Regions from separate parts of the Dickeya ananatis genome, predicted to be linked through region 4. Evidence: predicted binding sites of a transcription regulator. Region 4 holds the regulator's gene; each other region holds the start of a gene.

What was found. Region 4 encodes sigma-54, which starts transcription at its own class of promoters, with help from an activator protein. Its sites were predicted from a motif close to GTTGGCACANNTTTCGCTNT; they were not measured.
Positions count from the first base shown of each region.
Region 1: the regulator sigma-54 is predicted to act here: its motif matches at 3,554-3,573, upstream of glnA (glutamate--ammonia ligase).
Region 2: the regulator sigma-54 is predicted to act here: its motif matches at 2,718-2,737, upstream of glnK (P-II family nitrogen regulator).
Region 3: the regulator sigma-54 is predicted to act here: its motif matches at 3,650-3,669, upstream of FGI04_RS02175 (gamma-glutamyltransferase family protein).

Region 1 is NZ_CP040816.1:4,196,536-4,203,855, forward strand. Features, by position in the region: gene fabY (fatty acid biosynthesis protein FabY) at 1-87, opposite strand, end outside; gene dtd (D-aminoacyl-tRNA deacylase) at 177-614, opposite strand; gene yihX (glucose-1-phosphatase) at 622-1,233, opposite strand; gene typA (ribosome-dependent GTPase TypA) at 1,454-3,277, opposite strand; gene glnA (glutamate--ammonia ligase) at 3,653-5,062, shown strand; gene glnL (nitrogen regulation protein NR(II)) at 5,270-6,319, shown strand; gene glnG (nitrogen regulation protein NR(I)) at 6,328-7,320, shown strand, end outside.
Region 2 is NZ_CP040816.1:3,053,767-3,061,086, forward strand. Features, by position in the region: gene tesB (acyl-CoA thioesterase II) at 1-847, shown strand, start outside; gene amtB (ammonium transporter AmtB) at 976-2,268, opposite strand; gene glnK (P-II family nitrogen regulator) at 2,312-2,650, opposite strand; gene FGI04_RS13480 (SmdB family multidrug efflux ABC transporter permease/ATP-binding protein) at 2,944-4,737, opposite strand; gene FGI04_RS13485 (SmdA family multidrug ABC transporter permease/ATP-binding protein) at 4,730-6,496, opposite strand; gene FGI04_RS13490 (Lrp/AsnC family transcriptional regulator) at 6,578-7,039, opposite strand; gene FGI04_RS13495 (PLP-dependent cysteine synthase family protein) at 7,216-7,320, shown strand, end outside.
Region 3 is NZ_CP040816.1:512,419-519,738, forward strand. Features, by position in the region: gene hpxZ (oxalurate catabolism protein HpxZ) at 1-390, opposite strand, end outside; gene FGI04_RS02165 (AtzE family amidohydrolase) at 387-1,799, opposite strand; gene hpxX (oxalurate catabolism protein HpxX) at 1,796-1,993, opposite strand; gene FGI04_RS02175 (gamma-glutamyltransferase family protein) at 2,021-3,610, opposite strand; gene FGI04_RS02180 (MurR/RpiR family transcriptional regulator) at 3,807-4,646, shown strand; gene FGI04_RS02185 (transporter substrate-binding domain-containing protein) at 4,922-5,713, shown strand; gene FGI04_RS02190 (amino acid ABC transporter permease) at 5,723-6,388, shown strand; gene FGI04_RS02195 (amino acid ABC transporter permease) at 6,391-7,044, shown strand; gene FGI04_RS02200 (amino acid ABC transporter ATP-binding protein) at 7,025-7,320, shown strand, end outside.
Region 4 is NZ_CP040816.1:3,863,924-3,871,243, reverse strand. Features, by position in the region: gene pmbA (metalloprotease PmbA) at 1-1,305, shown strand, start outside; gene rnk (nucleoside diphosphate kinase regulator) at 1,368-1,778, opposite strand; gene npr (PTS phosphocarrier protein NPr) at 1,969-2,241, opposite strand; gene rapZ (RNase adapter RapZ) at 2,238-3,092, opposite strand; gene ptsN (PTS IIA-like nitrogen regulatory protein PtsN) at 3,230-3,721, opposite strand; gene hpf (ribosome hibernation promoting factor) at 3,815-4,102, opposite strand; gene rpoN (RNA polymerase factor sigma-54) at 4,127-5,560, opposite strand; gene lptB (LPS export ABC transporter ATP-binding protein) at 5,609-6,334, opposite strand; gene lptA (lipopolysaccharide ABC transporter substrate-binding protein LptA) at 6,350-6,928, opposite strand; gene lptC (LPS export ABC transporter periplasmic protein LptC) at 6,906-7,320, opposite strand, start outside.

The sequences.
Region 1 (7,320 bases), 330 kb from region 4:
ATGTAGCGGTTTACGCAACATTTCCCAGCGAAACTGGTAATAAGCGTCCAGCTCTTCAGCGCTTTCCGGTACTCTCAGGTAGTACATAACCGCCCCTTCTCAACGCATACTCATATTGCAGCTCGCAGCGTAATATCGCTGCTTAACCCGGCAACCAGGCCAGACCTGTCGCTAAACTATACCTGCAGCCAAAACGTCACAGGCCCGTCGTTCACCAGAGAAACCTGCATGTCTGCGGCAAAACGACCGGTTTCCGTCGTCAGGCCATGCTCACGGCATTGACCGACAAAATACTGATACAGGCGATCAGCCTCTGCCGGTGCGGCACCACGGGAAAAACTGGGGCGCATTCCTTTTTGCGTATCCGCCGCCAGCGTAAACTGCGACACCACCAGCACACTGCCACCAGCTTGCTGAACATTCACATTCATCTTGCCGTTATCATCACTGAAAATCCGATAGCCGATCACCTTTTCACATAAACGGGTTGCCTTTTGTTCATCATCGCCCTGCTCTACACCCAGTAAAACCAACAGCCCGTGGTTTATCTCCCCGACTATCGCTCCTTCTACCGCCACACTGGCGGCGGAGACTCGCTGAATTAATGCGATCATAACGGCCTTACGACTCCCGCTTAAAAACCTGGCTGGCAAAAAAATCCGGCACCACCTGCCGATCACTGACCAGAATAGAACGGATACCCAGTGCATTTGCCGCGTCTACATTGGCAGCATTGTCATCAAAAAAGAGTGCGTCACTGGCTGCAAATCCCTCTTCGCGCAACACATGATGGTAAATCGCCGCTTCTGGTTTTCGCATACCGATATCCTGAGACAAATAAATCCTGTCGGCGGCTTGCTGTACTTCGGGGTATTCGCCCGGCCAGAATTGACAGTGCAAGCGATTGGTATTGGAGAGTATTACCACGCGATGGCCTTCCTGCCGCAACCGATGCATGATGTCGATCACATCTTTGCGCACACCGATGAAAATTGCCTGCCAACCGGTCGAAAACTGCTCAAAACTGAGTGACATCCCCAACTCATGGCACAGCCGCGACGCAAATTCTTCATCGCTGATTTCACCACGTTCGTGCAGCTCAACGGTGTGTCCCAACTCAAAACGCTTACGCAGGGTCGCCAGCGGTGCACCGCTCAGATTGCTCCACACCCCCAGAACACGATTGAAGTCGATATCGATTACGACGTTACCTAAATCAAAGATATACAGCATGAGTCCTCCAGACAGGCCAGTAGGGTTTTCACTGTAGCGAGAAAAATCCGTGCTGAATAGGGAGGATAAGCAGGATCATAATAAGGTTATGAAGGAGGCAGGCCAGACGCAAGCGCAGGGGACAACGGTCTGAAAAAACAAAGGCCCCATAAAGGGGCCTTATCGCAAGGCAGCGCGGTCAGGTACCGCATTCCGCCTGATGTATCACTAAAATAGTGAATTATTCTTCTTTGGCAGAGCGGTTAGCACGACGACGATCGTTTTCCGTCAGGTGACGTTTACGCAGACGAATCGAGGTCGGCGTCACTTCAACCAGTTCATCGTCATCAATGAACTCCAGCGCCTGCTCCAGCGACATTTTCACCGGCGGTACCAGTACGGTAGCTTCGTCAGTACCGGAAGCACGCATGTTGGTCAGCTTCTTACCGGTCAGACAGTTAACAGTCAGGTCGTTAGAACGAGTATGAATACCGATGATCTGGCCTTCGTACACTTCAGCGCCGTGACCCAGGAACAGCTTACCGCGCTCCTGCAAGCTAAACAGCGCATAAGCAACTGCTTTACCCTGGCCGTTGGAGATCAACACACCGTTCTGACGCTGGCCGATTTCACCCGGACGGATGTCGTCATAGTGACTGAAGGTGGAGTACAGCAGACCGGTACCGGAGGTCATGGTCATGAACTCGGTACGAAAGCCGATCAAGCCACGGCTTGGGATCACGTAATCCAGACGTACGCGACCTTTGCCGTCCGGGATCATGTCACGCATTTCGCCTTTACGCAGACCCAGCGCTTCCATCACCGAGCCCTGATGCTGCTCTTCGATATCCACGGTCACCTGCTCGAACGGCTCCTGACGGCGGCCATCGATGGTACGGAAGATAACTTTCGGACGGGATACCGCCAGTTCGAAACCTTCACGACGCATGTTTTCGATCAACACGGACAGGTGCAGTTCACCACGGCCAGATACACGGAACGCATCCGGATCTTCGGTTTCTTCCACACGCAGCGCCACGTTGTGCACCAGCTCTTTACGCAGACGATCCAGAATCTGACGTGACGTGACGTATTTGCCTTCCTTGCCGCAGAACGGCGAGGTGTTAACGCAGAAATACATGGTCACGGTCGGTTCGTCCACCGACAGCGCCGGCAGCGCTTCCACGCAGGACGTATCGCAGATAGTGTCGGAAATGTTCAGTTCACCCAGACCGGTGATAGCAATGATATCGCCCGCTTCTGCCAGTGAACTTTCAATACGCTGCAAACCCAGGTGGCCCAGCACCTGGCTCACTTTACCGTTGCGTACTTTGCCTTCGCTGTCGATGATGCTGACCTGCTGGTTCGGTTTCACCACGCCGCGTTTAATACGGCCGATGCCGATAACGCCAACATAGTTGTTGTAGTCCAGCTGGGAGATCTGCATCTGGAACGGACCGTCGAGGTCGACATTAGGCGCTTCAACGTGTTTCACGATGGCTTCAAACAGCGGGGTCATGTCTTCGGCCATATCGTTATGGTCCAGACCGGCGATGCCGTTCAGCGCGGACGCATAAACAATCGGGAAGTCCAACTGCTCGTCGGTAGCCCCCAGATTAACAAACAGGTCGAACACCTGATCAACCACCCAGTCAGGACGAGCGCCAGGACGGTCAACCTTATTAATGACAACAATCGGCTTCAGGCCATAGGCAAAAGCTTTCTGGGTCACGAAACGCGTCTGCGGCATCGGGCCGTCCATCGCGTCTACCAGCAGCAGTACAGAGTCCACCATGGACATCACGCGTTCTACCTCGCCGCCGAAGTCGGCGTGCCCTGGGGTATCCACGATATTGATGCGGTAGTCATTCCAGTTGATGGCGGTATTTTTAGCGAGGATGGTAATTCCGCGCTCTTTTTCCAAATCATTGGAGTCCATAACACGTTCAGTGGCGTCATTACGCTCACCCAACGTACCGGACTGTTGCAGCAACTTATCAACCAGGGTTGTTTTTCCATGGTCAACGTGCGCAATAATAGCGATGTTACGCAAATTTTCGATCACAGCTTTGCCTCAGGCATTTTAGAAATAGCGCGCTATTGTACACGTATTAATCGAGCGACTGAACAAGATCACAATCATCTTCCACAAACAACCTGCGAATTACGGGTCTGTGATCCCTTTCACGGTGCAATAAAGCAGCACCCCACAAACTCAGAGCACCAATTAAGTGCAATAACACCAAAATGGTGCACAGTTTTGGTGCAGTTAACTATCTTGGTGCAGCTCAGGAGGAGACAAAAAACCAGCAGGAATGCTGTTTCAAACTATTCTTTAATAGTTGGCACAGTTTTAGCTATATGTTTTGTACGGTAACAACATCATTCCACAACGATATTCGTTCCACGACGATAAATGACACAATCGGGAGAACCAAGTATGTCAGTAGAACACGTTTTGACGATGCTGAATGAGCATGAAGTGAAGTTTGTTGACCTTCGCTTCACGGATACCAAAGGCAAAGAACAGCACGTCACTATTCCGGCCCACCAGGTTAACGCTGACTTCTTCGAAGACGGTAAAATGTTTGATGGTTCCTCGATTGGCGGCTGGAAAGGCATCAACGAATCCGACATGGTGTTAATGCCGGACGCGACTACTGCGGTTATGGATCCGTTCTTCGAAGAACCGACTCTGATCATCCGTTGTGACATTCTGGAACCGGGCACCATGCAGGGTTATGACCGCGACCCGCGCTCCATCGCTAAACGCGCTGAAGACTTCCTGCGCTCTTCCGGTATCGCTGATACCGTACTGTTCGGGCCAGAGCCGGAATTCTTCTTGTTTGACGACGTACGTTTCGGCAGCAGCATCTCCGGTTCTCACGTTGCTATCGACGACATCGAAGGTGCCTGGAACTCCAGCACAAAATACGAAGAAGGCAACAAAGGCCACCGTCCGGCTGTGAAAGGCGGTTACTTCCCGGTTCCGCCGGTAGACTCTGCGCAGGACCTGCGTTCCGCCATGTGTCTGACCATGGAGCAGATGGGCCTGGTAGTTGAAGCACATCACCACGAAGTAGCGACCGCTGGTCAGAACGAAGTGGCTACCCGCTTCAACACCATGACCAAGAAAGCCGACGAAATCCAGATCTACAAATACGTCGTACACAACGTGGCACACGCTTTCGGCAAAACCGCAACCTTCATGCCGAAACCGATGTTCGGCGATAACGGTTCCGGTATGCACTGCCACATGTCTCTGGCTAAAGACGGTACTAACCTGTTCTCCGGCGACAAATACGGCGGCCTGTCTGAAACCGCGCTGTACTACATCGGCGGTGTTATCAAACACGCTAAAGCAATCAACGCGCTGTCCAACCCGACCACCAACTCCTACAAACGTCTGGTCCCGGGTTACGAAGCGCCGGTTATGCTGGCTTACTCTGCCCGTAACCGTTCTGCCTCCATCCGTATTCCGGTGGTATCGAGCCCGAAAGCACGTCGTATCGAAGTGCGCTTCCCGGACCCGGCTGCTAACCCGTACCTGTGCTTCGCTGCACTGCTGATGGCAGGTCTGGACGGCATCATCAACAAGATCCACCCTGGCGATGCCATGGACAAGAACCTGTACGATCTGCCGCCGGAAGAAGCGAAAGAGATCCCAACCGTAGCAGGCTCTCTGGAAGAAGCGTTGAACGCGCTGAGCGCAGACCGCGAGTTCCTGACCCGTGGCGGCGTATTCACTGACGACGCTATCGATGCTTACATCGAACTGCGTACTGCTGAAAACGACCGCGTTCGCATGACGCCGCACCCGGTTGAGTTCGAACTGTACTACAGCGTGTAACCTCCTACGCGCTTGACGGCAGGACGAAGAAAATGATGTTCATACTGCCGTCAGATAGCTGTTTTTTTATTTATGTTTATTTTTGTTGCCGTGGAAACTTTTCAGCCCATCTTCGGATGGGCTTTTTTCTCCACAAGACATATTACCGTTGCGACTTAAACTACAATCGAGAATAGTGTGCACTAAAATAGTGCGGGAGTCTGCGTTATGGCAACAGGCACGCTGCCCGATGCTGGGCAGATCCTTAATTCTTTAATAAACAGCATCTTGTTGCTGGATAAAGATCTGGCTATTCACTACTCCAACCCAGCGGCGCAACAACTTCTGGCTCAAAGTTCACGTAAACTGTCTGGAACGCCCCTGCCGGAGCTGCTCGGTTACTTTTCGTTAAATCTCGACCTGATGCGAGAAAGCCTCGACTCTGGGCAAGGTTTTACTGATAACGAAGTCACCATCGTGGTAGATGGTCGGGCACATATTATGTCGCTGACAGCTCAGCGCATTCAGCACGATTTTATCCTGTTGGAAATGGCGCCGATGGATAACCAACGCCGTCTCAGTCAGGAACAGCTACAACATGCCCAGCAACAGGCGGCACGCGATCTGGTACGCGGTCTGGCGCATGAAATCAAGAACCCACTTGGCGGCCTGCGTGGCGCGGCACAGTTGCTGTCCAAAGCCCTGCCGGACCCGGCGCTGATGGAATACACCAAAGTCATTATCGAACAGGCAGACCGCCTGCGTAATCTGGTAGACCGCTTGCTCGGCCCGCAACAGCCTGGGTTGCATGTCACTCAAAGCATCCATCAGGTCGCCGAACGGGTATTCCAGTTAGTCTCGATGGAAAAAGCCGACAATGTGACGCTGGTGCGCGACTACGACCCCAGCCTGCCGGAATTGATGCACGACCCGGATCAGATTGAACAGGTATTGCTGAACATTACTCGTAACGCCATGCAGGCGCTGGGAGAGGAAGGCGGCACCATCACTATCCGCACCCGTACCGCGTTTCAGTTGACGTTACATGGCGTGCGCTACCGTCTGGTGGCCCGTATTGATATCGAAGACGACGGCCCCGGCGTGCCAGCCCATCTGCAAGACACGCTGTTCTATCCCATGGTGAGTGGTCGTGAAGGTGGCACCGGGTTGGGTTTGTCGATTGCCCGTAACCTTATCGATCAACATTCCGGAAAAATTGAATTTAACAGTTGGCCAGGTCATACCGAATTCTCGGTGTATCTGCCCATTCGCCAGTGAGGTTCACGATGCAACGAGGGATAGTCTGGATTGTCGATGACGATAGCTCCATCCGTTGGGTGCTTGAACGTGCGCTTACCGGGGCGGGATTAACCTGCGCAACCTTTGATAACGGTACCCAGGCGTTAAACGCGCTGACCACGCAAACACCGGATGTCCTGCTATCCGATATCCGTATGCCCGGTATGGACGGGCTGGCATTGCTGCAACAAATCAAACAGCGCCACCCAATGCTGCCCGTTATCATCATGACCGCGCATTCCGATTTGGACGCAGCGGTTAGCGCTTACCAGCAAGGGGCTTTCGATTATCTGCCCAAACCGTTCGACATTGATGAAGCGGTAGCGCTGGTTGAACGCGCCATCAGCCATTACCTGGAACAGCAGCAACCGGTACGCAGTCAGCCCATCAGTGGGCCGACCACCGATATTATCGGTGAAGCACCGGCTATGCAGGATGTGTTTCGAATTATCGGCCGCCTCTCACGCTCCTCAATAAGCGTACTGATCAACGGTGAGTCAGGCACCGGTAAAGAGCTGGTCGCCCATGCATTACACCGCCACAGCCCACGCGCCAAAGCACCTTTTATTGCGCTGAATATGGCGGCAATCCCTAAGGATTTGATCGAATCAGAACTGTTCGGCCATGAAAAAGGCGCGTTTACCGGCGCGAACCAAATTCGGCAAGGGCGTTTTGAGCAGGCAGATGGCGGAACACTGTTCCTTGATGAAATCGGCGACATGCCGCTGGATGTGCAAACCCGCCTGCTGCGCGTATTGGCCGACGGTCAGTTTTATCGTGTCGGCGGCTATGCAGCCGTGAAAGTGGATGTGCGCATTATCGCCGCCACGCATCAAAATCTGGAATTGCGGGTTCAGGAAGGCAAATTTCGCGAAGACTTGTTCCATCGTTTGAACGTGATTCGTGTTCATTTACCGCCGCTGCGTGAACGTCGGGAAGATATTCCACGTCTGGCGCGCTACTTCCTGCAGGCAACAGCT
Region 2 (7,320 bases), 810 kb from region 4:
ACAACTTCTCGACCTGCTAAATCTGGAAAAACTCGAAGAAGGCCTATTTCGCGGCCAAAGTCAGGATCTGGGATTACGCCAGGTATTTGGCGGTCAGGTAGTCGGCCAGGCGTTGTCCGCTGCCAAACAGACTGTGCCGCCAGAGCGTTTCGTCCATTCGTTTCACAGCTACTTTTTGCTCCCCGGCGACAGCCAGAAACCGATCATTTACGACGTAGAAACCCTACGGGATGGCAACAGCTTTAGCGCCAGACGCGTCAGCGCGATTCAGAATGGCCGTTCGATTTTTTACATGACGGCATCTTTTCAGACTCGGGAAAGCGGTTTTGAACATCAAAGCGACATGCCACTCGTCACACCGCCAGACGAGCTCCCATCAGAGCAGGACATTGCCCGCAGCATAGGGTCGTTAATTCCCCCCGCTATGCGGCAGGTATTCACTAGCGACCGGCCTATCGAAATTCGTCCAGTAAAATTCCACAATCCATTAAAAGGCGAAGCCGCCCCCCCGGTCAGGCAAGTATGGTGTCGAGCCAACGGCACCATGCCAGATGACGAACGGACTCACCAATATCTGCTGGGTTATACCTCTGACTGCCACTTCCTGCTCACTGCACTACAACCACATGGTGTAGGGTTCCTGGAACGGGGTATGCAAGTCGCAACGATTGACCACGCGATGTGGTTCCATCGGCCGTTTCGGCTTGACGACTGGCTGCTTTATTCTGTTGAAAGCCCTTCAGCCTCCGGTGCTCGCGGATTTGTACGCGGCCAGTTCTATACCCGCGAAGGCGTGTTGGTCGCCTCCAGCGTACAGGAAGGCGTCATCCGTCGGCATGGACAGTAACATCCGCTATCTATATTGAGGGATAAACGTATTTAGGGATAAAAAAAACCACCTTTTTCAAGGTGGTTTGTTGTTTGCTTCATAACGGTAGCCGATATTTATCCGTTACCGATGCTGAACACGAAAGATTACTGGTTGTACGCGTTTTCGCCGTGGCTGTTGACGTCCAAACCTTCGCGTTCTTGTTCTTCCGGCACACGCAGACCAACAGCAATATCCGCAACCTTGAAGGAGATGAACGCTGCAACGCCAGACCATACGATGGCAACAATCACGCTAAACAGCTGAACCCATACCTGATGCGCCATTGTCACGCCCTGCGCATAACCGACACCACCCAGTGATGTCGCCGTAAACACCCCCGTCAGCAAGCACCCTACGATACCGCAAACGCCGTGCACACCGAACACGTCACAAGGGTCGTCAACTCGCAGCCATTTTTTCAGCACGGTCACGCCCCACAGCCCAGCAAAGCCACCGGCAAAACCAATCACCATGGAACCACCGACACCTACCGTACCAGCGGCTGGCGTAATGGCAACCAGACCAGCGATACAACCGGAGCACGCACCCAACAGTGATGGTTTACCACGAGTAATCCATTCGCCTACAACCCAGGCCAGAATCGCTGCGGCAGTCGCCACCACCGTAGTCAGGAACGCCAGGCCAGCAATATTGTTAGCCGCTGCAGCAGAACCGGCGTTAAAGCCGAACCAGCCGATATACAGAATCGCAGTCCCCAGGAAAACCATCGGCAGATTGTGTGGTTTGAACGCTTCTTTACCGAAACCAACGCGTTTACCCAGCAGCAATGCACCAACCAGACCAGCAACCGCCGCGTTAATATGCACCACTGTGCCGCCAGCGAAGTCCAGTGCGCCATCGGCCGCCAGATAGCCACCACCCCAGACCATGTGGGTCATCGGCAGATAAGACAAGGTGAACCACAGTGTAGAGAAGATAAGTACCGCAGAGAAACGAATACGTTCACCCAGCGCGCCAAGCACCAGCCCCACAGTAATGCAGGCAAAGGACGCCTGATAAGCCACATGGATAAACTGGTAAAAAGTACCGCTGATTGAGTTGATATCAATGCCATTGAGCATGAAGTTAGTCAGGCCGCCGAAAAACGGGCTACCTGTGCTAAATGCCACGCTGTAACCATAAATCACCCACAGAATGCACACCAGTGCAAAAGCCACTGTTATCTGGGTCAGCATGGACAGTACGTTTTTGCTACGAATCAAACCACCGTAGAACAACGCCAGACCAGGAATGGTCATGAACAGTACCAACGCGGTACAAATCATCATGAACGCATTGTCCGCTTTGTCTACTACAGGTGCTGGCGTATCCGCCATAACCCATGTCGGAAGCATGGCTGCCGCACCTAAACCTAACGACAAGGAAAGTTTCTTCATTTTTTCATTCATCCCTATTTAATAAGGCTAAATCAGGTAATTGTTATAATGCGGCTTCGTCAGTTTCGCCGGTACGGATACGGATGACGCGTTGCAGTTCTGCAACAAAGATTTTGCCGTCGCCGATCTTACCGGTGTAAGCAGCTTTGCTGATGACATCGATAACTTCATCCAGTTGGTCGTCAGCGATCGCGATGTCGATCTTCACTTTTGGCAAAAAGTTCACGCTGTATTCCGCGCCGCGATATAACTCGGCATGCCCTTTCTGACGCCCAAACCCTTTCACCTCAGTGACGGTGAGCCCCTGGATGCCTACAGAAGACAGTGCTTCACGAACGTCTTCCAGCTTGAACGGTTTAATGACTACAGTAACCAGTTTCATCCTCATCCCCCTAACTGTGTAAGTTCAGGCTTGTGCCCGTCACTCTCAATATGTCCACGCATCACTTAAAGCAAATCGTGTGCCATAACGACAACACCCGCATAAAAGTGACGAAACGCGACGCTTTAAAGACAGAAAAGAAGAGGAGTGGATAAAGTATGGACAATGAACGGGAAAAACAGGAGCGCGTGACGCACAAAAATAGTGCATCACGCTTAATTTCAGTGCACCACATTGCACAGTAAGGAAAGCGCTGCCAAATTATGGTGCGAAACGCTGCCCAATACTGGCAGTCATGGTGCCTGGGAGATCAGTTCCGCAGAGTCATGTGGCTGTGAAAAGGTCATTTCTCTGCTCGCCTGCTGCAATTGATACATTTGGTAGTACCGACCATTTTTCGCCAACAACTGTTCATGTGTTCCCTGCTCCACCGTTTTACCGTGGTGCAGTACCAGAATGTTATCGGCCTCAACGATGGTTGACAGGCGATGTGCTATCACCACCAAGGTGGTGTGGGAACGCACCAGTCGCAGCGCTCGCTGGATAGCTTGCTCCGTACCGGAATCAATATTGGCAGTCGCTTCGTCCAGAATCAGGATCCTGGGGGTCGCCACCAGCACCCTGGCCAACGCCAGCAACTGCTTTTGCCCCACAGACAAATTATTGCCCTGTTCACCAATGCGACTATGAATGCCTTGCGGCATGTCTCGCACCAGTGATGCCAGTTGCACCGCCTCCAACGCCTGCCAGACCTTTTCCTCACTCATATCCCGCCCCAGCGTAACATTAGCGAACATGGAGTCAGCCAGCACAACCGGGTCTTGTTGCACCATCGCCACATGTTGACGCAGCACCTGATGCGATAACCCCGATAATGGACGACCATCCAGACGGATTTCACCGCTATCTGGAACGTAATACCCCATCAACAGACTTGCCAGCGTACTTTTACCACTACCGGTATGCCCAACCAGCGCGACAAATCCCCGATCCGGCACATGCAACTCAATGTGGTGTAATACCGGTTTATCTTTATGGTAAGAAAACGTCACCTGCTCGATATCGATACGACCGCTTTCCAGCGCGCGAATATCGTCGCCGTACTGCTGTCGGGCACCATCCATCAGCTCAAAAATACGCTCCCCGGCAACAACGGCCTGTTGCAGCATCGATTGCTGGGTGGTGAGTTCGATCAGAGGCTCATTCAATCGTCCCAGATAATTAATAAACGCATACAACACCCCGACCCCGACAGAACCGACAGCGCTGAATCCGAATTGCAGCAACAGCCCACACATCACCAACGCCGAAAACAGGCTTAATAGCGGGCGTAACAGAAACCCATCCAGCCTCAACGTCTGCATCCGGGTGTTATAATGTGCCCAGCTTGCATCACTCAGTTTTTTGCCGAAGCGCATCTGTTGGCGAAACTGTTGAATGACGTTCATGCCACTAATCGACTCGTTAAAGCCGTCGTTGATATCCGCCAGATAGCTACGCATCCGACGAACAATCGGTGTGCTGTAACGCTGATAAATCACCATCACAATCGCAACCGCTGGAAAGATAGCCGTGGCTATCAGCGCCATACGCCAGTCCAGGCTAAACATGGCTATCAGCATCGCCCCAATCAATGCGGCGCTACGCAACACGCTGCCCACCACCATGACATACAAGTCACGCACGACTTCGGTATCGTTGGTCACTCGGGAGATAAGTTGCCCAACCGGCTGGGTATCGAACACCGCCAGCGGCTGACGCAGCGCCGCGTCCATAACATCCGTGCGCAACTGCTGCACGACACCGACGGCCACCCGATTGAACATCAGCGCCTGAACGTAATGCAACAACGCGGCCATCCCTTGCAGCAACACATATCCCACCGCCAGGCCGGCCGCTATCATCAGCGGAAACTCACCTTTGCTGACCAGATGATCGATGAAGTAACTGACCAAAACCGGCCCGGCTACCTCAGCCCCCGCGGCTATCCATAATAGCAATACGCCGGTTCCTACCGTTTTCTTCCACGGTAATCCGTAAGACAGCAACCGTTTTAACGTTGGCCATAATGCACGAGGATTATTCACTTGATTGCTCCTCACGAGGTGAATCATCCAATGCGGCTTCCAGTTGCTGATAACGATACATGTCGCGATACCATCCCGTCTGCTGTGATAGATGTGCGTGATCACCACGCTGCGCCACATGCCCTTGCTGCAACACCAGAATCTCATCGGCATCGACCAGCGCCGACAAGCGATGCGCACTGATAATCAGGGTTCGCTTCTGTCCCCACTGACGCAAGTTACTTAAAATCTGATGTTCTGTACGTCCATCTACCGCCGATAAGGCATCATCCAGCACTAACACTTCGGCTTCCAGCAACAAGGCCCGGGCAATAGCGATACGTTGTTTTTGACCGCCAGACAGCATCACGCCCCGCTCGCCCACCTCCGTCTGGTAGCCCTGTGGCAGGCGAAGAATGTCGTCATGAACATTTGCCAGTCGCGCCGCCTCTTCTATTTGTTGTTGGGACGCATCAGGACGCCCCAGCGCGATGTTATTGGCGACGGAATCCGAAAACAGGAAGGGTGTCTGCCCAACCACCGCGAAGCGCCCTCGCAACGCGTCCAACTGGAGGTGATGCAATGCCTGCCCATGGTAAGTAATCTGCCCTTGCTCGACATCGAAATAGCGCAATAACAGTGCCAGCAACGTACTCTTGCCAGAGCCAGTTGGCCCACAAAGCCCCAGAGTTTTGCCGGGTGTCAATGTAAAACGAACATCGTTAAGCACCATTGCCGAGTGTTCCGGGTAATGGAAGGCCGTAATCTCAGCCACCAGCGTTCCGGGTTCAGCGGGTAATGGTTGAGTCCCATCTTCAACTACTGGCGCTTCGGACAAGAGTTGGCGAATGCGGCTATAAGCAGCACTGCCGCGCTCGACAATATTAAACATCCAGGCCAGCGCCAACATCGGCCAAATCATCAACCCGAGATACATCACAAAGCTGGTCAATGACCCCAGAGTCAAAGAACCTTGTATCACCATCCAACTGCCACCCCCTACCGCCAGCAAATTAGACAAGGCGACGGCGATATAAATCGTTGGGTCAAAACGCGCGTCTACCCGCGCAACTCGCATATTTTTCTGACCCGCGTCAGCCGCCACCCTGGCAAAGCTGCCCGACTGGTGATCCTCCAGGCCAAACGATTTGATCATGCGGATACTGGTGAGACTTTCCTGGGCATGGTCATTGAGTGAAGAAAATGCAGCCTGCGCGTCTTTGAAACGCAGGTGCAACTGGGTGCCATAACGTTTGATGATAATCGCCATCAATGGCATCGGTGCCAACGCTATCAGCGTTAACTGCCAACTAAGCTGGGTACTCATGACCACCAGTACCGCACAGCCCATGACCAGTGAATCCACCAGCGTCAATACGCCTTCGCCCGCAGCGAATACCACGCGATCCACGTCATTGGTCGCGCGGGCGATCAGGTCTCCGGTACGATGGCGAAGATAAAACGCGGGATGTTGACGACTCAGTTGCCGGTAGAACGCTTCTCGCAGTTCAACAGCCAGTTGATAGGCCGCACCAAACAACCAGATGCGCCAGAAATAGCGCAGCAGATACGTTAATAAGGCAATCAGCAGAATTCCACCAATCCACCACAGCACGGAAGCCGTGATCATTTGGTGTTGCGTTACGCCATCCACGATAATGCCAACCAGTCTGGGCGGCAGCAATTGCAGGATAGCAATCACAATCAACAGGATGACTGCCCCCAGATAGCGCTTCCATTCGCGGCGGAAATACCATCCCAGTTGAACAAAAAGTCTCACGCGGTTTCAATCCATTAGCTACATAGCAAAGTAGAATGCGGTAAACAGGTCATTATACATAAAGTGTATGGTGAATAAATTTTATACCTGGAGGGGCAAGGCGGTAGTCTGTTTTATACATTCCATCGCGAAACTGGATGTCACATCAACCAGCCCCGGTATGCCATTGACCAGACGTTTATAAAACGCATCATAGCTTTTCATGTCAGCAACCTGAACCTGCATCAGATAGTCGTATTCGCCTGCCATGCGGTAAAATGCCAGCACCTCTGGCATCTCGGAGACAAACCGGGAAAACGTCTGATACCAGGCACTGTTATGCTGCTGGGTTTTCAACAACACAAATGCCGTCAGCCCCAGCCCCAGCTTTTCGTTATCCAGCAATGCAACCCGGGATTTGATATATCCGTCATCCTCCAACCGCTTTAACCGCTTCCAGCACGGTGTCGAGGTCAGATTCACCGCATCAGCCAGAGCCTGCAATGAAAGGGTACAATCCTGCTGTAATAGCGACAGCAGCATACGATCAGTTTTATCCATCATGGCGACATAAAAGAGAAAAATTTTCTCTCATTAGCGCTTTTCGAAAACAAAAAGGCAATCTTTTTTTCTGCAAAACCCGATACGCTACATCGTATGCCACCCAAGGCTGATACGCGCCAGTGCAGGTGGTGGAATATTCCATGAAACATCATTTTCTTTCAGCAGGATAACATCACATGACCACCACCTGGGTACGAGACGCCGTTAGCGCGATTGAGGCAGACTTTCAACGTTCGGCAGATACTCACCTGATTCGCCTTACTTTGCCGGATTACCCCGGT
Region 3 (7,320 bases), 1.4 Mb from region 4:
CATCAGGCTCACATGGGCTGCCACGATGCGCCAGCCTTGCTCGGTACGCCGCCAGGTTTGCATCTGACGGCCGATTTTCTCGCTGCCTTCACGACGAAATTCGGTACTGGCGACTGCCGTATCACGGCCGTAGGTGGTGATCACGGTGTTTTGCAACTGCCTGTCCAACCCGGCGGAGGGGCGGGCGGCACGAAATTCGCGGATCTGCTCGATGCCGTACAGATTTTCAGACGCGCCGTAACGCACTGTGCGCTCATCGTGCCAGAACAATTGGTCCAGCACGTCAACATCGTTGCCGGTCAGTGCCTTTTCGTAACGGTAAAAGGCGTCGGTGACCTCAGCCAGTACCTCGGGAATATTAATGTCAGACTGTGTGTTCTCGGATGTCATGCGGAAAGTCCTTGTGGGTAAAACGTCATCGGTGGCAGCGCCTGTGCGATGCCTTGTTGTTCAAGATGCCAGGCGGCGCGCAGCGCCACGTCTTCCCGCCAGGGGGCGGCGATCAACTGCACACCGATCGGCAGCCCGCTGGCGGTTGCTAGCGGCACGGTGACGACCGGCAGGCCGACGAACGAAATGGGCTGGGTTAACATGCCCATGCTGGCGCGGATCGGTAAATCGGTGTGATTGATGCGCATGGTTTCCTGACCGATTGGGGTGGCCGGGCACGGGGTCGCTGGCGCAATCAGCAGATCGGTGTCGTTGAATAACGCCAGGACTTCACGGCGGAAATGATCGCGAAAGCGCTGAGCCTGTACATACCAGGCCGCCGGGATCATCGCGCCAGCCAACAGCCGTTCACGGGAAAGTGGCTCAAATTGCTCCGGTGTGGCCTGCAGCGCTGGCAGGTATTGATTACCGCCTTCGCTGGCGGAAAGAATAAATGCCGCAGTACGCGCCAGCGCGGCGTTATCCAGTGTCACATCGCTGTCGGCGTTTAAGGCGTCAGCTACTTGTCGCACAGCGGTGGCGGCCTGCTCATCGCACCATTGCGCGAAGTAACCCCCCAATACCCGGCTGCGTAGCGGGGCGGTGTCAGACAATGACGGTACTGTAGATCGCAGCGGTTGATCTGCCTGAAAACGATCAGCCGGATCGCGGCCTTGCAGTACGTCATAGACCAGTGCCAGATCGTCTACGCTGCGTGCCAGCGGGCCGATATGATCGAGGCTGCCGACAAACGGCTGCGTTCCCTGACGTGATAACCGCCCGAACGTCGGCTTCAGCCCGAAAATACCGCACAACGAGGCTGGAACCCGGATCGAACCGTTGGTATCGCTGCCCAGTGCGAAATTCACCAGACCAGCGGCGACTGCGGCGGCGGAACCACCGGACGAGCCCCCCGCGATACGGGTCAGGTCGTGTGGGTTGCAGGTAGCGCCATAGTGCGTGTTTTCGGTGGTAAAGCCGTAAGCGTAGGCATCCATATTCAGCAGGCCGGACAGCAGCGCACCTTGTGCCTGTAGCTGGCGCACCGCGAACGCATCCTGAGTGGCGGGGGGGCGCTGGCTAAATAACCTGGCCCCGGCCAGGGTGGTTTCACCGGCGACATCAAACAGATTCTTCACCGCATAGGGCACCCCGGCCAGTGCAGGCAGCGGCTCGCCTAAGCGGCGTTTCAGGTCCACACCGTTGGCTTCTGTCAGCATACGCTGTGCTGTGACGGCGGTGTACGCGTTGACAGCCGGGTTATGTTGCTCGATGCGCGCCAGGGTGTCGCGGGCAATGTCGGTGGCGGACAGGTGGCCTGCCACCAGTTCAGCCTGCAATGTGCGAATAGACAGTTGAGCAGGATTCATGGCTGATAGACTCCCGCCACTTCCTGACGCTCATTCAACGTAAACGCCATCAGCGGTTGCGCCATGGCGGCGATGCGGCTGAACTGGACGTGCAATTCCTGACGGCGGGTCTCGTCCAGCTCCAGCCCCATAAGGGTTTCCATCTGTTGCAGGTACGCGGCCAGCGTGTCCTGATCGATATCCCTGTTTTTCATAATCAGCACCTTCATCGGGTTGAAAGATTAATAACCGGCTGCGCTGCCGTTGCTGCGCGGGTCGCTGGCACCTTCCAGCATGCCGTTGACGTGGCGGACAATCGCACCGGCGTGACCGACGGTTTCGCTAAATCCAGTAAGCAGTTCCACATCGTGACCGAGGGTTCGCAGCGCATCAATGGTGGCGGGCATGAACCGATCTTCCAGCTTGAGCGTATCGGTCGACTGCCCCCAGGTGCGCCCCAGCAACCAGCGTGGTGCCGTAATCGCCTGTTGCAACGGTACCCCTTGCATCACATGACGAATAAACAATGCGGCTTGTGTCTGTGGCTGGCCGTCACCGCCCATCGAACCATAAACCATCGTGCGCCCGTCAGACAGGCGCGCCGCCGCCGGGTTCAGTGTGTGAAAGGGTTGTTTACCCGGTTCCAGCGCCAGCAAGTGGCTCGGGTCCAGGCTAAAAGACGCACCACGGTTTTGCCACAACACGCCAGTACCCGGCAGCACCATGCCGCTGCCGAATTCGTGATAAAGACTCTGAATGAACGAGACCGACACCCCGTGGCGATCGCACACGCCCATCCAGACGGTATCGCCCGGCCCTTTGCCCTCGCCCCAGGGCGCGGCGGCGCGGGTGTTGACGGTTTCCGCAAGCGTTTTCAAGTGGCTATCGGACAGCAAGGCCTGAATATCCTGGGTGATCAGTTTCGGATCGGTGATGTAGGTATCGCGTAGCCCAAACGCCAGTTTGGTGGCTTCCACCACCCGGTGAATGGTCTGGCTGTCGCTGAGATCGGCCATCCCCAGCCTGTCGGTAATGCCGAGAATCGCCAGTGAGACCAACCCTTGTGTTGGTGGCGCGAGGTTGAAGACCTCGCCGTGGCTGTGTTTCAACACCAATGGCACGGTACGGCGGGCGCGGTAATTCGCCAGATCTTCCTGCGTGACCGGCATGCCCAGCGCCGCCATCTGTTTCGTCATGCGTGCAGCCAGCGCGCCGCGATAAAAGCTGTCCAGCCCATCTTGTGCCAGTTGTTGCAGCGTATCGGCAAGATCCGGCTGGGTGAAACGGCTGCCGGTACGGGGGATCGTACCCTGCGGCATAAAGACCCGGCAGAATTCGGTGAAGTCGCGCAGTTCGTGCTGGCGACTGGTGAGCGCATCTTCCTGAGACTGGGTAACCGGGATGCCGTGGCGCGCATAGTGGATGGCATCGTCCAGTAACTGTGTCAGTGGCAGGGGAGCACCCAGATCCAGTTCTGCCCCGTAATTCAGTGCTTCCTGCCATCCGCCTACCGTCCCGGCGACGGTCAGCGCGGCGTTGGGGCCACGGTGCGGAATACGGCTTTCACCGGCGTAGCGTGCGCGGGTCGCCAGCGAACCGGCGGCACCACTGGCGTCAATGGCGATAGGCTGGCCTTGCGGTGGCACTATCAGCCAGAAACCATCGCCGCCTAAGCTGTTCATGTGGGGATACACCACGGCAATAGCCGCCGCCGCGGCGACCATCGCTTCGATGGCATTACCTCCGGCGCGTAACACACGCTGTGCGCTGGCGCTGGCAAGATGATGCGGTGTGACCGCCATGCCCGACGGGGCGATATTACTTTGCATCATGAGGGTAAGACTCTTGGTGGACAGTAGGGTGGTCGATGCTAAGCAAAAGCCGTTCCATCTTTTCTGCTTGCTGCCGACCGACGGTTGTATGCTATGTTCATCATAGCGTCGAAAAGATGAAACAAAAGTTACAGCGCTCAAACTTAATGCGCTCAAACTTATAGCGTTTAGATGTTAGATAATGACAAGGGCAGGCATGAAGCAGATTGATGAACGGTTGCGCAGCCAGTACAGCGAACTGTCGCCGCAGGAGCAGCGCGTGGCGGAGTTTATCTTTGACCACCTGGATGACCTCATCAGCTATAACAGCGCTGAACTGGCGCGGCTGAGCGGCGTTTCCAAGGCGACGGTCAGTCGTTTGTTCCGCCGCCTCGGCTACCCCAGTTACCGCGAGATGCGCGATGAACTGCGCACCCTGCGCCAGAGCGGGATGCCGCTGACCGATAACCGGGACGCGGTGCAGGGCAATACGCTGCTGGCGCGCCATTACAAGCAGGAGATGGCTAACCTGACGCAATGGGTCAACCAGATAGATCCGCAGCAGTTCGGTGCAGTGATCGGCGCGTTGCAGCAGGCCCGGCGCGTCTGCATTCTTGGGCTGCGCAACAGCTACCCGGTGGCATTACACCTGCGTCAGCAACTGCTGCAAATCCGTCCGCAGGTGCCGTTACTGGCGCAGCCCGGCCAGACGCTGGCGGAGGAACTGGCAGACCTCGACGAGCAGGACGTGGTGATTGTGGTGGCGTTCCGCCGCCGCCCGCGCCTGATTCAGCCTTTGCTGCAGCAATTGCATACCCGACAGATTCCGGTGTTGCTGCTGTGTGAGCCGCAAGTCCACGCGTTGCCGCCGTTGGCTGCCTGGGTGTTGAGCGCACCGCTGGATAGCGTGTCGGCGTTTGACAGCTATGCTGGGGCCATGAGCCTGGTCAACCTTATCAGCAACGCGTTGCTGCACCATATGCTGGCAGAAGGGCGTCAACGTATCCACGATATTGCCGATCTTTACCTGCAACTGGACGAGCTGGAACAACGGTAACTGCGCGCTTTACTGGTGCAAATGTTCTGTTTTGGTGCAATCAATTCCCGTTTTAATGCCCTGTCATTGTGCGTTGCAGGTTGAAAGCCGGGCGCGTTTCCTGACGATGAAACTTGTCGTTATTCCCTGAGTCTGCCTGTGCTGCTCTCTTCATATCGCCGTGTCATGCCGGTTGATTATCTGGCATGCATTTTGCTTTTTAATCTGCAACAAAGGTTTCAATATTTCTATTGAAGAATCTTTGGTTTCAAATTAACTTAACCGGGGGCACAGCAATGAAGATCGGAAAACGTGTTTTGGCAGTAGTCGGTGCAGCGCTGTTGATGGTTCAGGCTGGACAAGCGATGGCGGATCAACTGCAGGATATCCAGAAGCGCGGCGTATTGCGTGTCGCGGTGCCGCAGGATTTCCCGCCGTTTGGCTCGGTCGGTACCGATTTGCAGCCGCAGGGTTACGACATCGACATGGCCCGTTATCTGGCCAGCGAGATGAAACTAAAGTTGCAGCTGGTGCCGGTGAGCAGCGCCAACCGCGTGCCGTATTTGCAAACCGACAAGGTGGATCTGGTGATTTCCAGCCTGGGTAAAAATGCGGAACGTGAAAAAGTGATCGACTTCAGCAGCGCTTACGCACCGTTCTTCCTGGGCGTGTTCGGCCCGAAAGACACGACTGTCACGGCGCCTGACGCCTTGCAGGGCAAAACCGTCGGGGTAACCCGTGGTGCGGTGGAAGACATGGTGCTGACCGATATCGCGCCAAAAACCGCTGATATCAAGCGCTACGAAGACAACAATACCACGCTGTCGGCTTATATGTCCGGTCAGGTGCAGTATATCGCTACCGGTAACCTGGTGGTGGCGGCGATTGCCGAGAAGAACCCGGAGAAAGCGCCTGTCGCCAAATTCATGTTGAAAGACTCGCCTTGCTATATCGGTCTGAAAAAGGACGAGCCTGCGCTGAAAGCGAAAGTCAACGAACTGATTGAAAAAGCGCTCAAGGACAACACGCTTAACGGCCTGTCCGAAAAATGGCTGAAAGCGCCGCTGCCAGCCAATCTGGGTGCCTAAGGATACGCCATGACTTATCAGCTTCATTTCGCGGCGCTGTGGCCATACTGGCCGGAGTTACTGGCCGGTTTATGGGTCACCGTGCAATTGACGGCGATGGCAACACTGGGCGGGATTGCCATCGGCATTTGCGGTGCGGCATTACGCAGCGGTAAGCCAACCTTCGTCAGCCGCCTGTGGGGCCTGTACGTCGAAGTGATCCGCAACACGCCATTTGTGGTGCAGCTGTTTTTCATCGTGTTCGGTCTGCCGGGGTTGGGACTCAAACTCACCGCCGGGCAGGCCGCCCTACTGGCGATGCTGGTGAACCTGGGTGCTTACAGCACGGAGATTATTCGTGCGGGCATCCAGGTTACACCGAAGGGCCAGTGGGAAGCCGCGAGGGTGCTGGGATTATCACGTGCCCAGACCTTTACGCGGGTGATTTTGCCGCCCGCGCTGCAACGGATTTATCCGGCGCTGGTCAGTCAGTGCATCATCGTGATGCTCGGTTCATCCGTGGTATCGCAGGTGTCGTATGAAGAACTGACCTTTGCCGCTAACTTAATTCAGTCACGGACGTTCCTCAGTTTTGAGGTGTATCTGGTGACCACGCTCTGCTATCTGGTGCTGTCGATGCTGATGCGTCAACTGCTGTTGCTGGTCGGGCGACGTTTTCTGGGGACAGCGCGCTGATGATGACATTTACTGACTGGGATATTGTGCGCAACCTGCTGCTGGCCGGGCGCTGGACGGTGTTGCTGTCGCTGGTGGCGTTTTTTGGCGGCGGTGTGGTGACGTTGCCACTGTTGTTGCTGCGTCTGACGAAACGCCGCTGGCCGATGCGTCTGACCCGGCTGTACGCCGATGTGTTTCAGGGCACACCGCTGCTGATGCAACTGTTTCTGGCGTTTTTCGGGCTGGGGTTGTTCGGTATCGATGTCAGCCCATGGACGGCAGCTTCACTGGCACTGACGCTGTTTACCAGCGCGTTCTTGCTGGATATCTGGCACGGCAGCGTACAGGCGTTGCCGAAAGGACAGTGGGAAGCCTGTCGTTGTCTGGGATTGACCTTCACGCAGACGTTGACCCGGGTGATCGCGCCTCAGGCGATGCGTATCGCCATTGCACCGACGGTGGGGTTTTCGGTGCAGGTGATTAAAGGCACCGCACTGGCGTCAATTATTGGTTTTGTTGACCTGACGAAAGCCGGCACCATGCTCAACAACGTCACGTATCAGCCGTTTAAGGTGTTCGGGCTGGTGGCGCTGGGTTATTTCCTGCTGTGTTATCCGTTGTCGTACTACAGCCGTTATCTGGAGAAGAAATTCAATGCCGCTCATCACCATTAATCAGGTTCATAAATATTACGGCCAGAACCACGTGCTGAAAGGGGTGGATCTGGATATTGATGCGGGCGAGGTTATCTCCATCATCGGCCGTAGTGGTTCCGGCAAAAGCACCCTGCTGCGTTGTATCAACGGGCTGGAGGGCTATCAGGACGGCAGTATCAAACTGGGCGGAATGACCGTTACCGACCGTGACTCGCAAGCGCGGGAGATTAGCCGTTCTATCGGCATGATTTTCCAGAATTTCAACCTGTTCCCGCATATGACCGCGTTGGAAAA
Region 4 (7,320 bases):
GTGCTGGAACAGGCGGTATCACAGGCGCTGGAACTGGCCCGTGCCGGTTCTGATGCGGCGGAAGTTGCCGTCACGAAAACAACCGGTATCAGCGTCAGCTCCCGGTATGGTGAAGTTGAAAACGTCGAATTCAACAGCGATGGCGCGCTTGGCATTACCGTCTACTATCAGCAGCGTAAAGGCAGTGCATCATCCACAGATATGAGTCCGGACGCTATCGCACGCACGGTGCAGGCGGCGCTGGATATTGCTCGTTATACCTCGGTTGACCCTTTTGCCGGCCCTGCAGACAAGGAACTGCTGGCGTTTGACGCGCCAGACCTGGATTTATTCCACCCCGCGGAACTGGATGCCGATCGCGGTATCGAACTGGCCGCCGCCGCCGAGCAGGCGGCGCTGAAAGCCGATAAACGCATCACCAATACCGAAGGCGGCAGCTTCAACAGTCACTACGGTATCAAGGTATTCGGTAACAGCCACGGTATGCTGCAGAGCTACTGCTCCAGTCGCCATTCCATGTCGGTTAGCGTCATTGCCGAGCACAACGGCGATATGGAGCGCGATTACGCTTACACCATCGGTCGTGCGCTGGGCGACTTGCAATCCCCGGCATGGGTGGGGCAAGAGTGTGCGCGCCGTACACTGGCACGTCTGTCACCGCGTAAGCTGGCGACGATGCAGGCCCCGGTGATGTTCGCCGCCGAGGTGGCAACCGGTCTGTTCGGTCATTTAGTCGGTGCTATCAGCGGTGGCAACGTCTACCGGAAATCCACTTTCCTGTTGGATAGCCTGGGCAAACAGATTTTGCCGGAATGGCTGACTATTCAGGAGTTGCCGCATTTGCGCAAAGGGCTGGCCTCCACGCCGTTTGACAGCGAGGGCGTGCGTACCGAACAGCGGGATATAGTCAAAGACGGCGTGCTGCAAACCTGGTTGCTGACGACCTATGCGGGTCGGAAGTTGGGCATGAAGAGCACCGGCCATGCGGGTGGCATTCATAACTGGCACATTGCCGGACGTGGGCTGGATTTTGACGGCATGCTCAAGGAACTGGGTACCGGCCTGCTGGTCACCAGCTTGATGGGGCAAGGGGTCAGCGCGGTAACCGGGGATTATTCCCGCGGTGCTTCCGGTTTCTGGGTAGAAAACGGCGAAATTCAGTACCCGGTGAGTGAAATCACGATTGCCGGTAACCTGAAAGATATGCTGCGTAATATGGTGACCATCGGGGATGATATCGAAACGCGCAGCAACATCCAGTGCGGTTCGGTGTTACTGCCGTCGATGAAGATTGCCGGGGTATAACGGCTGGCTTTACTGATCGGCTGCCCGATGTCAGGGCAGCCGTTTGGCAGATAACCGCCAGATTAGCGGTGGTACTCACCTGCTGCTTCCGGCTGGTAGAGCAGTTCAATCACTTCAATACGCGTTTCTTCGCCGTTAGGCAGCGGCCACGCAATGCTGTTGCCGACATGCATGCCGAGCAGTGCCGCCCCCAACGGTGCCATGACCGAAATTTGTTCCCGGCTGTCCTTCAGGCTGGCCGGATAGACCAGCGTGCGGATATGTTCTTCTGCGGTGAGTAGATCGCGGAACCGGACTCTGCTGTTCATGGTGACGACATCAGCGGGCATCTCGACCGGCTGAACAATGTCCGCCCGATCCAGTTCCTCGCTCAGAGCCTGCGCAACCTCTGTATCGGCAAAAGCGGGTTGTTCCAGCAGCGCATCCAGGCGTTCGGCATCCAGCTCGCTAATCGTCAGGTGCGGTTTGTCCATATGTTTCTCCAGTTTTTGCAATAGCAGATAACAACACCCCCGCCGTGAAGGGCAGGGGCATAAATGGGTATAAGTTAATCCGATGGTATCAGGGATGCAGGGAACTTACCGCATAAAAACGTACCGCATAAACAGGAATCGACAGGGATCACAGATGGCGACTTGCGCCATCGGAGGGGACAGCAGCAGATTAATCTTCGTCAAACCCGGCTTCAAACAGCTGAATGACCGCGGCCAGCGCTTGCTCTTCATCCGGTCCGGTGACTTCCACTTCGATATGGCGGCCTTTGGCTGAATCCAACATCAGCATGGCAATGACGCTACTGGCATCAGCTTCGGTGCCGCTTTCGTTGCGTAGTAACACCTCAGCATCAAAACTTTGCACCAGCTCGAACAGTTTCATGGCCGGTCGCGCGTGCATCCCTAAGCGGTTTTTCACTTCAACAGTTTGCCTGACGGTCATGATTTACGTTTTTCCAGCGTTCGGTGGCGTGATTGCACATTCTTGCCACGGGAGCGAAAGTAGTCCGCCAGTTGTTCTGCGATGTAGACGGAGCGGTGTTTACCGCCAGTACAACCGATAGCGACGGTAAGATAGCTGCGATTGTTGGTTTCCAGCATCGGCAGCCACAGTTCCAGGTAGCTGCGGGTCTGATAAATAAAATTGTGGACTTCAGTGTGCCGGTCAAGAAATGCCGCCACCGGTTTATCCAGACCTGTCATCGGACGCAATTTGGGATCCCAGTGCGGGTTTGGCAGAAAACGCACGTCAAACACGTAGTCGGCATCAATCGGAATACCATGTTTGTAGCCGAACGACTCAAATACCATTGTCAGTTCACGCTCGCGCTTGCCGAGCAAACGGGTACGCAACATTTCCGCCAGTTCATGTACCGACATTTCCGACGTATCGATGATAAGGTCGGCACGGGAGCGCAGCGGCTCCAGCAGGTCATTTTCTTCGTCGATAGCGCTTTCCAGCGACAGGTTTTTGCTGGAAAGAGGATGCAGACGGCGGGTGTCGCTGTAACGCCGAATCAGCGTGTTGCGATCAGCATCCAGAAACAGCAGTTGAGGCGAAAAACTCTGTGGCAGACGTGTCAGGGCATGTTCCAGCACTTCCGGCGTTTCCGGCAGGTTACGCACGTCAATGCTGACAGCGGCGGAAATATTCCGTTCCGCCAGCGTCTGCGCCAGCTCGGGCAACAGCACTACCGGCAGGTTATCTACACAATAGAAACCCATGTCTTCCAGCGCGCGCAAAGCTACGGATTTTCCCGAGCCTGAGCGACCACTGACAATCATCAGCACCATCTGACGACTCCCCCCTGGCAGCGGGATGGTGAATGTCCACCGCCACAGTTAGCTAACTTCGTTTTCCCGGCCAGGCCGGCATCTGTCAGGCTTACACCTGAGCCATTCATACGTTGGATAACGTCCGAAGCCTGCCGTCAGGGCTGGTCGGGCAGATCATCCGCTTCGATCATGATCTGATAGAGCTCTTCATCGCTTTGGGCAGCGCGCAGGCGCTTACACACGGTTTTATCCGCCAGTCGTTTGGCGACAAGCGATAGCGTATGCAAATGGGTTTTACATTGTTCAGTAGGAACCAGCAAGGCAAAAAGCAGATCGACCGGCTGGTTATCGATGGCATCAAACGCTATCGGTTGTTCCAGCTGGATAAAGACGCCGACTGCACCGAGCGTATTGTCGTCCTCCAGCTTGCCGTGCGGAATGGCGATACCATTGCCGATTCCGGTACTGCCCATGCGCTCCCGGGTCAGAATGGCTTCAAATACCATCTGCGGCGGCAAATTGAGCTGTCTGGCGGCCAGTTCACTGATAATTTCCAGCGCGCGCTTTTTGCTCTGACAGTGGACGGCGCTACGCGTGCACTCCTTACGGAGGACGGTGCTAAGTTGCATAACGGGCTCGTTGTTCATGATGCGTTCACTTAACGACACGGTTGCCTTCGGTTACCAGCCTGCCATAGAGCAAGCAGGCTGGTTGCTGTCCCTGCACCTGAAACGGCAACATCAGTGCTGTTTCAGTTTATCCTTATGTTTGTTTAACTGTCTTGCCAGCTTGTCGATCAGCAGATCGATGGCGGCATACATATCACCCGCTTCCGATGTGGCATGCAGTTCACCTCCGTTGACATGGATCGTGGCATCTGCAATGTGCAGGATCTTTTCCACTTTCAGTACCACGTACACCTGATTGATACGATCAAAGTATTGCTCAAGTTTGGCGAATTTTGAGGTCACGAATTCGCGCATAGCATCCGTGATTTCGACGTGGTGTCCGGTAATGTTAAGCTGCATATCGTCTTCCTTCTCATGTAGGGGTCAAACCAGCTGTTTACGTTGGTTTGACGGCGGGATAGATAAAGACTCTCGATACTTGGCGACAGTACGGCGGGCCACAATGATTCCCTGTTCGGAAAGCAGAGTAGTCAGCTTGCTGTCGCTCAGCGGTTTAGCGGGATTTTCCGCTGCAATAAGTTTTTTTACCAGCGCACGGATAGCGGTGGATGAGGCCTCGCCGCCGTTGTCGGTATTAACGTGGCTGGAAAAGAAATACTTCAGCTCAAAAATACCTCGCGGACTGTGCAGAAATTTCTGGGTCGTCACGCGGGAAATGGTGGACTCATGCATATCCACAGCCTGGGCGATATCCGCCAGCACCATGGGTTTCATACATTCTTCACCGTGTTCGAAGAACGCCTGTTGTTGCTCCACAATACAGCGGGTGACTTTCAGCAGGGTATCGTTACGGCTTTCCAGACTCTTGATCAGCCAGCGCGCTTCCTGCAAATGACTGCGAATGAACTGCCCGTCGCTGTCGTTACGCGCACTGTTGCCAAGAGCGGCATACTGTTGGTTGATTTGCAGTCGTGGCACGCTGTCGGTGTTGAGTTCTACCGTCCAGTGCCCCTGTACCTTGCGCACCAGGACGTCTGGTATGACATACTCGGATTCGCCGGTATTGATAGACTGCCCGGGGCGCGGATCCAGTGACTGAATCAGCGCCAACGCTTCTTTCAATACGTCTTCTTTGAGGCGACTGGTACGGATCAGGGTGCGGAAATCATGGTTGGCGAGCAAATCGAGATAGTCGCTGACAATCAGCCTGGCTTCGCTCAGGCGGGGAATGTCGCTGTTGAACTGCGATAGCTGTACCAGCAGGCATTCGCGCAAATCGCGGGCAGCCACGCCGACAGGGTCAAAACGTTGCACACGTTTGAGCACCGCCTCCACTTCTTCCAGCGTCACCTCTTCATTGCCGATGCTCTCACGGATGTCATCCAGCGATACCGTCAGGTAACCGGTGTTGTCCACCGCGTCGACGATGGACGTAGCGATAGCGGCATCGGTATCGGAAAACGGCGTCAGTTCCACCTGCCACATCAGGTAATCCTGCAGTGTCTGCGTGGTTTCACCCTGATAGACTGGTAATTCCTCATCACGGTAGTCAGTGCTGGTGCCAGAGGGCGTACCGGCGGTGTAGATTTCGTCCCAGGCGGCGTCGAGCGGTAACTCGTCGGGCATCTCTTTTTGTTCCAGCGCCTCGCGGGTGTCCAGCGTTTCGCTGTCACTGATTTCCTGAGTCTCTACTTCGTCATGAATATCGGCCTGCTCCAGCAACGGGTTGCTTTCCAGCGCCTGTTGGATTTCCTGCTGGAGTTCAAGCGTGGACAACTGCAGCAGGCGGATGGCCTGCTGTAACTGCGGTGTCATAGCCAGTTGCTGGCTGAGCCTGAGTTGCAAACCTTGCTTCATAACGCGCGTTAACTTCCTTTTGAATTATCAACCTAAAACATGACGTTATCAGAGTCGGAAGCCTTCGCCCAGATAGACTCGTTTTACCTGCTCATTCGCCAGTATATCCATCGGGGAGCCGTGGGCAATAAGCTGGCCCTGACTCACGATATAGGCACGTTCACAGACATCGAGCGTTTCACGGACATTATGGTCGGTAATCAGTACGCCTAACCCACTATCGCGCAAATGCTCAATGATTTTCTTGATGTCGAGAACCGAAATCGGATCTACCCCCGCAAAGGGTTCGTCCAGCAGGATGAATTTGGGGTTGGCAGCCAGCGCCCGGGCGATTTCCACCCGACGGCGTTCGCCACCGGACAACGATTGTCCCAGACTATCGCGCAGGTGAACAATATGAAACTCTTCCATCAGTTCGTTGGCGCGATCCTGCTGTTGCTCGCGGGTCAGATCTTTTCTGATCTCCAGTACCGCCATCAGGTTGTCGTAGACGCTCAGTCGTCGGAAAATCGAGGCTTCCTGCGGCAGGTAACCAATACCGCGGCGGGCGCGATCGTGCAGCGGCAGCAGGCTGATGTCCTCGTCGTCGATTACGATACGGCCTTCGTCGCGTGGGACGATACCGACAACCATATAGAAGGTGGTTGTCTTTCCGGCCCCATTAGGGCCGAGCAGCCCAACGATTTCGCCGGAATTGACATTCAGGCTGACGTTTTCCACCACTTTGCGGCCTTTATACGCCTTGGCCAGATTTTCGGCGATTAGTGTTGCCATGGGTTAGCGCGTTACTCACTGTTGTTTGGTGGGCTTGCCGGTGTTGCTGCCGGGCTTGGCGCCATTTTGCGCGCCTTTGTCCTGCAATTGTGTCGGGACCAGCACGGTAGTGACTCGTTTGCCTTTGTCGCTGAACGCTTCCATCTGCTGTTGCTGTACCAGATAGGTGATGCGGTCGCCCTTGACGTTGCTGTCCAACTGTTCCAGATAAGCATTGCCGGTCAACGTGACCAGTTGCTTGTCCATTTCATAGCGTATTTTCTGTGCATGACCTTTAACGGGTTTACCGTTGTCCTGCATTTGGTAGAAGGTCGCCGGATTGCCGTAGCCTTCGATAATTTCGTGGCCTTGCTGGCCGTTAGGACGGGTTACGACGACTTTGTCGGCCTGTGCTTTTATCGACCCTTGCGTGACGATAACGTTGCCGGTAAACGTCACTACATTGCCTTGCATATCCAGCGCCTGCTGATCGGACGTAATGTGGATCGGCTGCTCGGTATCTCCGGTGAGTGCCAGTGCCGGAATACTGACGGCAAAAAGCGAGCTGGCGATCAGGATGCTGTGTAATACATTAATTTTTTGGTTGGATTTCATAATAGGATTTTACCTTATCGATCAACTCAGCGGTTTTGCTGCGCAGGTTTCCGCGCATTTTCAGTCCGTTAGAGGTAAAGCTGGCACCGTACAGGGTGACCTCATCATCTGACGTCACGTCCTGCGTAACCAGATTAATCTGCGCATTGTCCGTTTTAATCCGCTTTAACTGCGAATCGTCGGTCAGGCTGGTGACCTCGACGTGACCGTACAGATACAGCATGCGATCTTTTGTCAGCTTGGCGCGATCCGCGCGCACCGACCAGGTCGCGATAGCCTGTTCATTGAACATGGTCGCTACCGGTTGAGTAAACCAGCTGACTTGTTCGGTGTTATAGTGCTCTGCTTTCTCGGCTACCAGCCTGTAACTCAGTTTCCCGGTCGGGTCATAC